Regions from separate parts of the Mesorhizobium sp. C432A genome, predicted to be linked through region 2. Evidence: predicted binding sites of a transcription regulator. Region 2 holds the regulator's gene; each other region holds the start of a gene.
What was found. Region 2 encodes LexA, which represses DNA repair genes until DNA is damaged. Its sites were predicted from a motif close to TGTTCNNNNTGTGTTCNG; they were not measured.
Positions count from the first base shown of each region.

Region 1: NLY33_RS05085 (YifB family Mg chelatase-like AAA ATPase) is a predicted target of LexA. The motif match lies at 858-875, and genes of this name have one in related genera.
Region 3: NLY33_RS03425 (putative DNA modification/repair radical SAM protein) is a predicted target of LexA. The motif match lies at 1,182-1,199, and genes of this name have one in related genera.

Region 1 is NZ_CP100470.1:1,084,251-1,086,517, forward strand. It holds gene NLY33_RS05080 (glycosyltransferase) at 1-717, shown strand, start outside; gene NLY33_RS05085 (YifB family Mg chelatase-like AAA ATPase) at 970-2,267, shown strand, end outside.
Region 2 is NZ_CP100470.1:4,027,774-4,030,040, forward strand. It holds gene NLY33_RS19515 (ComEC/Rec2 family competence protein) at 1-483, shown strand, start outside; gene lexA (transcriptional repressor LexA) at 477-1,259, opposite strand; gene NLY33_RS19525 (GntR family transcriptional regulator) at 1,465-2,229, opposite strand.
Region 3 is NZ_CP100470.1:758,056-760,322, reverse strand. It holds gene NLY33_RS03430 (glutamine synthetase family protein) at 1-969, shown strand, start outside; gene NLY33_RS03425 (putative DNA modification/repair radical SAM protein) at 1,201-2,267, shown strand, end outside.

The DNA of each region.
Region 1 (2,267 bases), 2.9 Mb from region 2:
AAGACGTCAACAACCTCCGAACACATATTCAGGCCTCTCGATGACGTCCCTGTAGAATTTGATGCAATCTACAATGCGCAGCTGGCTCCGTGGAAGCGCCATGACTTGTCGCTTGGCATCCAGCGTTGCGCATTTGTCTTCTATCGAGATTCAAGCGGATCCTCCACGACGGAGTCGGAAAGAGCGCGAATAAATCGGCATAGGGAGCTCGCACCGCATCACGTCTTTATCAACGAGTTTGACGGCACCGGCAAGCCTGTCCGATTGGCACCGGCTCAGGTGAACACGCATCTAAATCGTGCAGCCGTGGGAATCTGTCTCTCTCACCTGGAAGGACCAATGTTCGCCAGCACGGAATATCTTCTCGCGGGCCTTCCAGTGGTCACGACGCCGAACCGTGGTGGCCGAGACCTTTATCTGGATGCCGACTATTCGCTTACAGTTCCACCCGATCCTCGATCCATCGCGGAGGCTGTCTTGGCACTGAAGGAGCGGCGAATACCCCGGGCTCATATTCGTACGCAAACTTTGAAACGAGTTGAACGGGACCGCGGGCGGTTCATAGACCTTGTAAATGAGATTTTTCTGGAAAGCGGCTCTTCGCGCCGGATCGCCATGCCCTGGCCTTTCCGATATCCTGTCATGGAGTGGCTTCCACCCCAAATCGCAATCGATCGATCCCTTTCAGGTGCGGTCGATGCCTTCGTCACCGCTTAGACGGCAACAGCCTCGGATTGCCGGAGGAACTCTGTCGCCCTTGTTAAACGCGGTCGAGGAGGCGGAGCAGCCGTTCCATTTTGCTTGACCATCTTCCTTTTTTGCAACCGGCACAGCGCGCTGCAGCCACCACGAATGCATGTTCCTGTAATGTTCTTGCCTTGGCCTGAAATCTATGGTTGTCTTGTCCTGACGTCGCTCGCGGTCTGAACCACAAGGCCGAGGCGAGCCGATATCCGGGGGCAGAGCAAGATGGTGGCGCGGGTTCGCACGGTTGCTTTCCAGGGCATCGAGGCCGTACCGGTCGATGTCCAGGTGATGATCGCGCCGGGCAAGGTCGGCATGCAGATCGTCGGGCTGGCCGACAAGGCGGTGGCCGAAAGCCGCGAGCGCGTGCAGGCGGCACTGCATGCGTCGGGGCTGTCGATGCCGTCGAAGAAGGTGACGGTCAACCTGGCGCCTGCCGATCTTCCCAAGGAAGGGAGCCATTACGACCTGCCGATCGCGCTCGGCCTGATGGCTGCACTCGGCGCCATTCCGGGCGACATGCTGGCCTCCTATGTCGTGCTCGGAGAATTGTCGCTCGACGGCACCATTGCCACGGTGGCCGGCGCGCTGCCGGCGGCGATCGGCGCCAATGCCGAGGGAAAGGGCCTGATCTGCCCGTTCGGCTGCGGGCCGGAAGCGGCCTGGGCGGGCAAGGATTTCGACATATTGGCGCCGCGCAGCCTGATTGCCATCGCCAATCATTTTCGCGGCACGCAGGTGCTGTCGCGGCCCGAGCCCGGCATCCATGTCTCGGCCCGCGACCTGCCCGACCTTTCAGACATCAAGGGCCAGGAAAGCGCCAAGCGGGCGCTGGAAGTGGCGGCGGCCGGCGGCCACAATCTGTTGATGGTCGGGCCTCCCGGCTCGGGAAAATCGATGCTGGCGCAGAGGCTGCCTTCAATTCTGCCGCCACTGGCACCGAAGGAACTTCTTGAAGTCTCGATGATCGCCTCGGTGGCCGGCGAGCTCGGCGAAGGCAAGCTCACCGACCGGCGGCCGTTCCGCGCCCCGCACCATTCGGCCTCGATGGCGGCAATGGTCGGCGGCGGCATCAGGGCGCGGCCGGGCGAAGTATCGCTTGCCCATAACGGCGTCCTGTTCCTCGACGAGTTTCCCGAATTCACGCCGCAGACCTTGGATGCACTGCGCCAGCCGCTGGAGACCGGCGACTGCATGATCGCGCGCGCCAACCACCGCGTCACCTATCCGGCGCGCATCCAGCTGGTGGCGGCGATGAACCCGTGCCGTTGCGGCATGGCCGGCGAGCCCGGCTATCGCTGCCTGCGCGGCGAGCGCTGCCGCACCGACTACCAGGCGCGCATTTCCGGCCCGCTGCTCGACCGCATCGATCTCAGGATCGAGGTGCCTGCGGTCTCGGCCGCCGACCTGATCCGGCCGGATCGGGCGGAGAAAAGTGCCGCCGTTGCGCAGCGCGTCGCGCGCGCCCGCACCATCCAGCGCGAACGGTTCGAGCGGCTCGGCGTGACCAGCGCGACCACCAA
Region 2 (2,267 bases):
ACCACGGACAATTGGAAACGGGCGCTGCGGGCCGAAACCATTATCCCACCTGAGATTTTCGAGTCAACAGATACGCGGTTCGATCTCGATCCGCTCGATCTGCCGCCCGGCTCGCCCTTCTATTGCACCGGCGATCTCTGTATCGCCCGGCACCCTTCCGGAGCCATTGTAGCGCTTGCGAAAGACCGCAAGACGGCGCGGCCGGCCTGTGCCTTCGCGAGCCTGATCGTCATCGATGACGCCACCGCCTACAATCCGTGCCGCGACCCGCTGGTGCTGGTCGTGACGAAGAAACAGCTGGCCCGCGACGGCAGCGCCGCCGTCTTCTTCGATCCGCAATCGGCAGCTGCAGCGCCAACCATCCGCTTCGCCGTCGACAAGCCGTATCGCCACTGGCACGAGCAACGCCGCTTCTCCCGCGAAGCGCGCGGCCTGCCGCCTTACAACCAGCGTGAAAAGTACAAACCCAAGCCGGCTCAGTAGCGCCGGATCAATCCGACAAGCTTGCCCTGCACCTTCACCCTGTCCGGTCCAAAAATGCGGGTCTCGTAGGCCGGGTTGGCGGCTTCCAGGGCGATCGAGGCGCCCTTGCGGCGGAAGCGTTTCAGGGTCGCTTCCTCATCGTCGACCAACGCCACCACGATCTCGCCGGGGCTGGCTGTGTCGGCATTGCGGATGATGACCGTGTCGCCATCGAAAATGCCGGCCTCGATCATCGAATCGCCCTTGACCTCGAGCGCGTAGTGTTCGCCGCCCATGATCATATCGGGCGGCACCGAGATCGAATGGGTCTGATGCTGGATGGCGTCGATCGGCACGCCGGCGGCGATGCGTCCCATAACCGGGATTGAAATCGCGGAAACGGCATCGTCATTGCCGGCCGACATCGAACGCGACGGCGAGCCCGGCTTGATCTGGCGGCCGAGACCGCCTTGGCCCAACGCGCCTTGTCCTTGGCCGCCTTGCCCTTGGCCGGTTTGACCAAGACTGCCCTGAATGACGCTCGGCGAAAACTTCCTCGCCGCATTGAGGCCTGGTGCGATCGAGTCGGGCAGCCGCAGCACTTCCAGCGCGCGCGCCCGGTTCGGCAGCCGGCGAATGAAACCGCGCTCCTCAAGCGCCGTGATCAGGCGGTGGATGCCGGACTTGGAGGCGAGGTCGAGCGCTTCCTTCATCTCGTCGAAGGACGGCGGGATTCCGCTCTCCTTCAGGCGTTCATGGATGAACATCAGAAGCTCATGTTGTTTGCGCGTCAGCATCGCGGCCCCCAAGGGTTCTGAAACCAGAATCAGAAAAAACAAACCCAGAACAAACACTATCTGTTCCAGTTGTGTTCCGCAACCTTTTAAAGTTTAATGAATGTGTTGACGTTTTGTTCAGCGTAACGTTCGGCGCTGCGAGCGCCGCCTGCGCCCAGTTGCCAGCAACGGGGTGAAACGAAGACAAAGTGCCCTGCGTCGTCGGCTACGATCGCCGCTTCCTTTTCGGACGGGGCTGCGCAGCATCCGCGCGGGGTTCTCTCTGGGCATAGACCCGCAGCGTGTAGCCGATGTGAGCGGTCATCAGAGTTTTCGCACGTTCGACGTCGCGATCGAGGGCCGCTTCCATCAGGGCGGTATGGTGTTCGATCGCCACGGCGTCGCGCAGGGCCGCCACGGCCTTCCGGTGTCCGTCCGTGCGGCCGGCGGCGGCGCGCAGCGTCGGGGCCAGACCCAGAAAGCGGTGATGGCGATGCAATTGGTCGGAAATCGTTGCATTGAAGCGCAGCAGCCAGCTGGATGTCGCGGCACTGAGCAGCGCCGCATGGAAGGCATCGTGTTTTTCGTACCACGCGTCGACCGCATCATCCGATGGATCGTCGAGAACAGACCCGCACCGTGAGAGACGATAGTGGGCGGCAACGACCGCGTCTTCCCACTCACGGTCGCCCTTCTCGATCGATTCCACCAGCAGGGGCAGTTCGACCACCAGCCGCGCACGTGCCAAATCCTCGAGCTCCGCCCGAGAGACGGGAGCGACCGCAAACCCGCGGTTGCTGATGGCGGTCACAAGCCGTTCCGCCTCCAGCCGCGACAGCGCCTCGCGCAACGGCGTCCAGCCGATGCCGTAGGTGTTGCGCAGCGTGCTCAGCTTCAACGGCGCGGCAGGCGCCAGCCGGGTCGCAAGAATATCGCGCCTGAGCAGGCGATAGGCCACTTCCGTCTTCGAGGTCTGCTCGTCATCCAGCATCGTGATCCATCAGACATAAACGCTCGGGCGGATCATTA
Region 3 (2,267 bases), 2.8 Mb from region 2:
CCCGCCGGCGCCTTCGAACTCGAATTTTTCCTGCTGGCCAATGAGCGCGATGCCGATGGCAAGGTGAAACCGGCGGATGCCGTGCTCGACGGCCGCCGCTCGGCCAAGACGGAAGTCTATTCCGTCGACCATCTGCACGGCATGGAGCCGCTGTTTTCCGACATCTATGCCGCGGCTAAGGCGCAAGGCATTCCGGCCGAAACGGTGATTTCCGAATACGCGCCCGGCCAGTACGAGCTGACGCTGAACTACCGCAAGGATGTCATGCGGGCGGCCGACGACCTCGTCATGTTGAAGCGGCTGGTGCGGGCGCAGGCGCGCCGCCATGGTGTTACCGCCTGCTTCATGGCCAAGCCGATCGAAAAATATGCCGGCTCCGGCATGCATTTCCATGTTTCGCTGCAGGACAAGAACGGCCGCAACGTTTTTGCCGAAGCCGGCGGCGAAAGCTGGTCGCTGCCGCTGCTGCAGGGGCTCGGCGGGCTGATCCAGACCATGGCCGAATCGATGCTGGTGTTTGCGCCGCACGCCAATTCCTGGCGGCGCTTCGTCTCGCAGTCCTATGCGCCGGTGGCGCCGACCTGGGGCGTCAACAACCGTTCGGTGGCGCTGCGCGTGCCGGCCGGCGACGCCAAGAACCGGCGCATCGAGCACCGGCCGTCGGGCGTCGACGCCAATCCCTACCTGATCGCGGCAACGGTGCTGGCCGGCATCATCAAGGGTCTGGACGAAGGCCTCGACCCCGGCCCTGAAACCACTGGGAATGGCTATGAAGCCGCTGTCACGCGCACGACCATGCCGGTCGACTGGCGCGCCGCGATCGAGGCGGCGCGCGCCTCGAGCTTCCTGAAAGAGGCGCTTGGCGAGGATCTGCATCGCACCTTCGTGGCGATCAAGCAGTCGGAGTATCTGCGCGTCGCGCGTACGGTGAGCGAGCTGGACTACCACCTCTACCTGCACGAGGTCTGAGAGACCGTTTCGAAATTCTACTCCGGCGGCCATCGATGGTGGTTTCTGCGCTTCCGATGCTCACGGACCAAATGTCCGCTGCGCTTCGGTTCTCGAAACCACCACCATATGACTCGCCAGAGCGAATTTCGAAACGGTCTCTGATTGCCCTGACGGCGGGCGGCGATCACTTTTTCGCCGCCTGCATCAAATGAGGTGGCGCTGCAGCCTTCAAGAACATATCATGAACGGATGAGCGCGCCCACCGTCCGTGAAAAGCTGGCAATCCTGTCTGACGCCGCCAAATACGACGCCTCCTGTGCTTCGTCCGGCTCGGCGAAGAAGGATTCGCTCCAATCCGGCGGTATCGGCTCCACAGAAGGCATGGGCATCTGCCATTCCTACGCGCCGGATGGCCGCTGCATTTCGCTCCTGAAAATCCTGCTCACCAATTTCTGCATTTACGATTGCAGCTACTGCATGAACCGCTCGTCATCGAATGTGCGCCGCGCCCGCTTTAGCATCGACGAGGTGGTGAAGCTGACCATGGACTTTTATCGGCGCAACTACATCGAGGGCCTCTTCCTGTCCTCAGGAGTCATCCGCTCCCCGGACGAGACCATGGCCGAGATGGTGGAGGTGGCGCGGCGGCTGCGGCTGGACGAAAAATTCTCCGGCTATATTCATCTGAAGACCATTCCGGAAAGCTCGGCCGAACTGGTCGAGCAGGCCGGGCTCTACGCCGACCGGCTGTCTATCAATGTCGAACTGCCGACCGATGAGGGCGTGAAGAAACTGGCGCCGGAGAAGAAGCCGCAAACGATCCGGCTTTCCATGGCGAACCTGCGCCGGAAGATGGAGGAAAAGGCCGAGCCGACGTTGCGGACCAAGAAGCGCGAACGCTTTGCGCCCGGAGGTCAGTCGACGCAGATGATCGTCGGCGCCGACAAGACATCCGACGACGGTATCTTGCACTCCAGTGCGCGGCTCTATGGCAGCTACCATCTGCGGCGCGTCTATTACTCCGCCTTCAGCCCGATCCCGGATTCGTCATCGTCGCTGCCGCTCCAGAAACCGCCGCTGATGCGCGAGCACCGGCTCTATCAGGCCGACTGGCTGATGCGCTTCTACGGCTTTTCGCAGCCGGAAATCCTCGCCGGCAGCAGCGACGGCATGCTCGATCTCGCCATTGACCCCAAGCTCGCCTGGGCTTTGCGCAATCGGGCGAGGTTTCCCGTCGACATCAACCGCGCCGATCGGGAAGCGCTGCTGCGGGTTCCGGGTCTGGGCACCAAGGTGGTGGCGAAGATCCTTGAAAC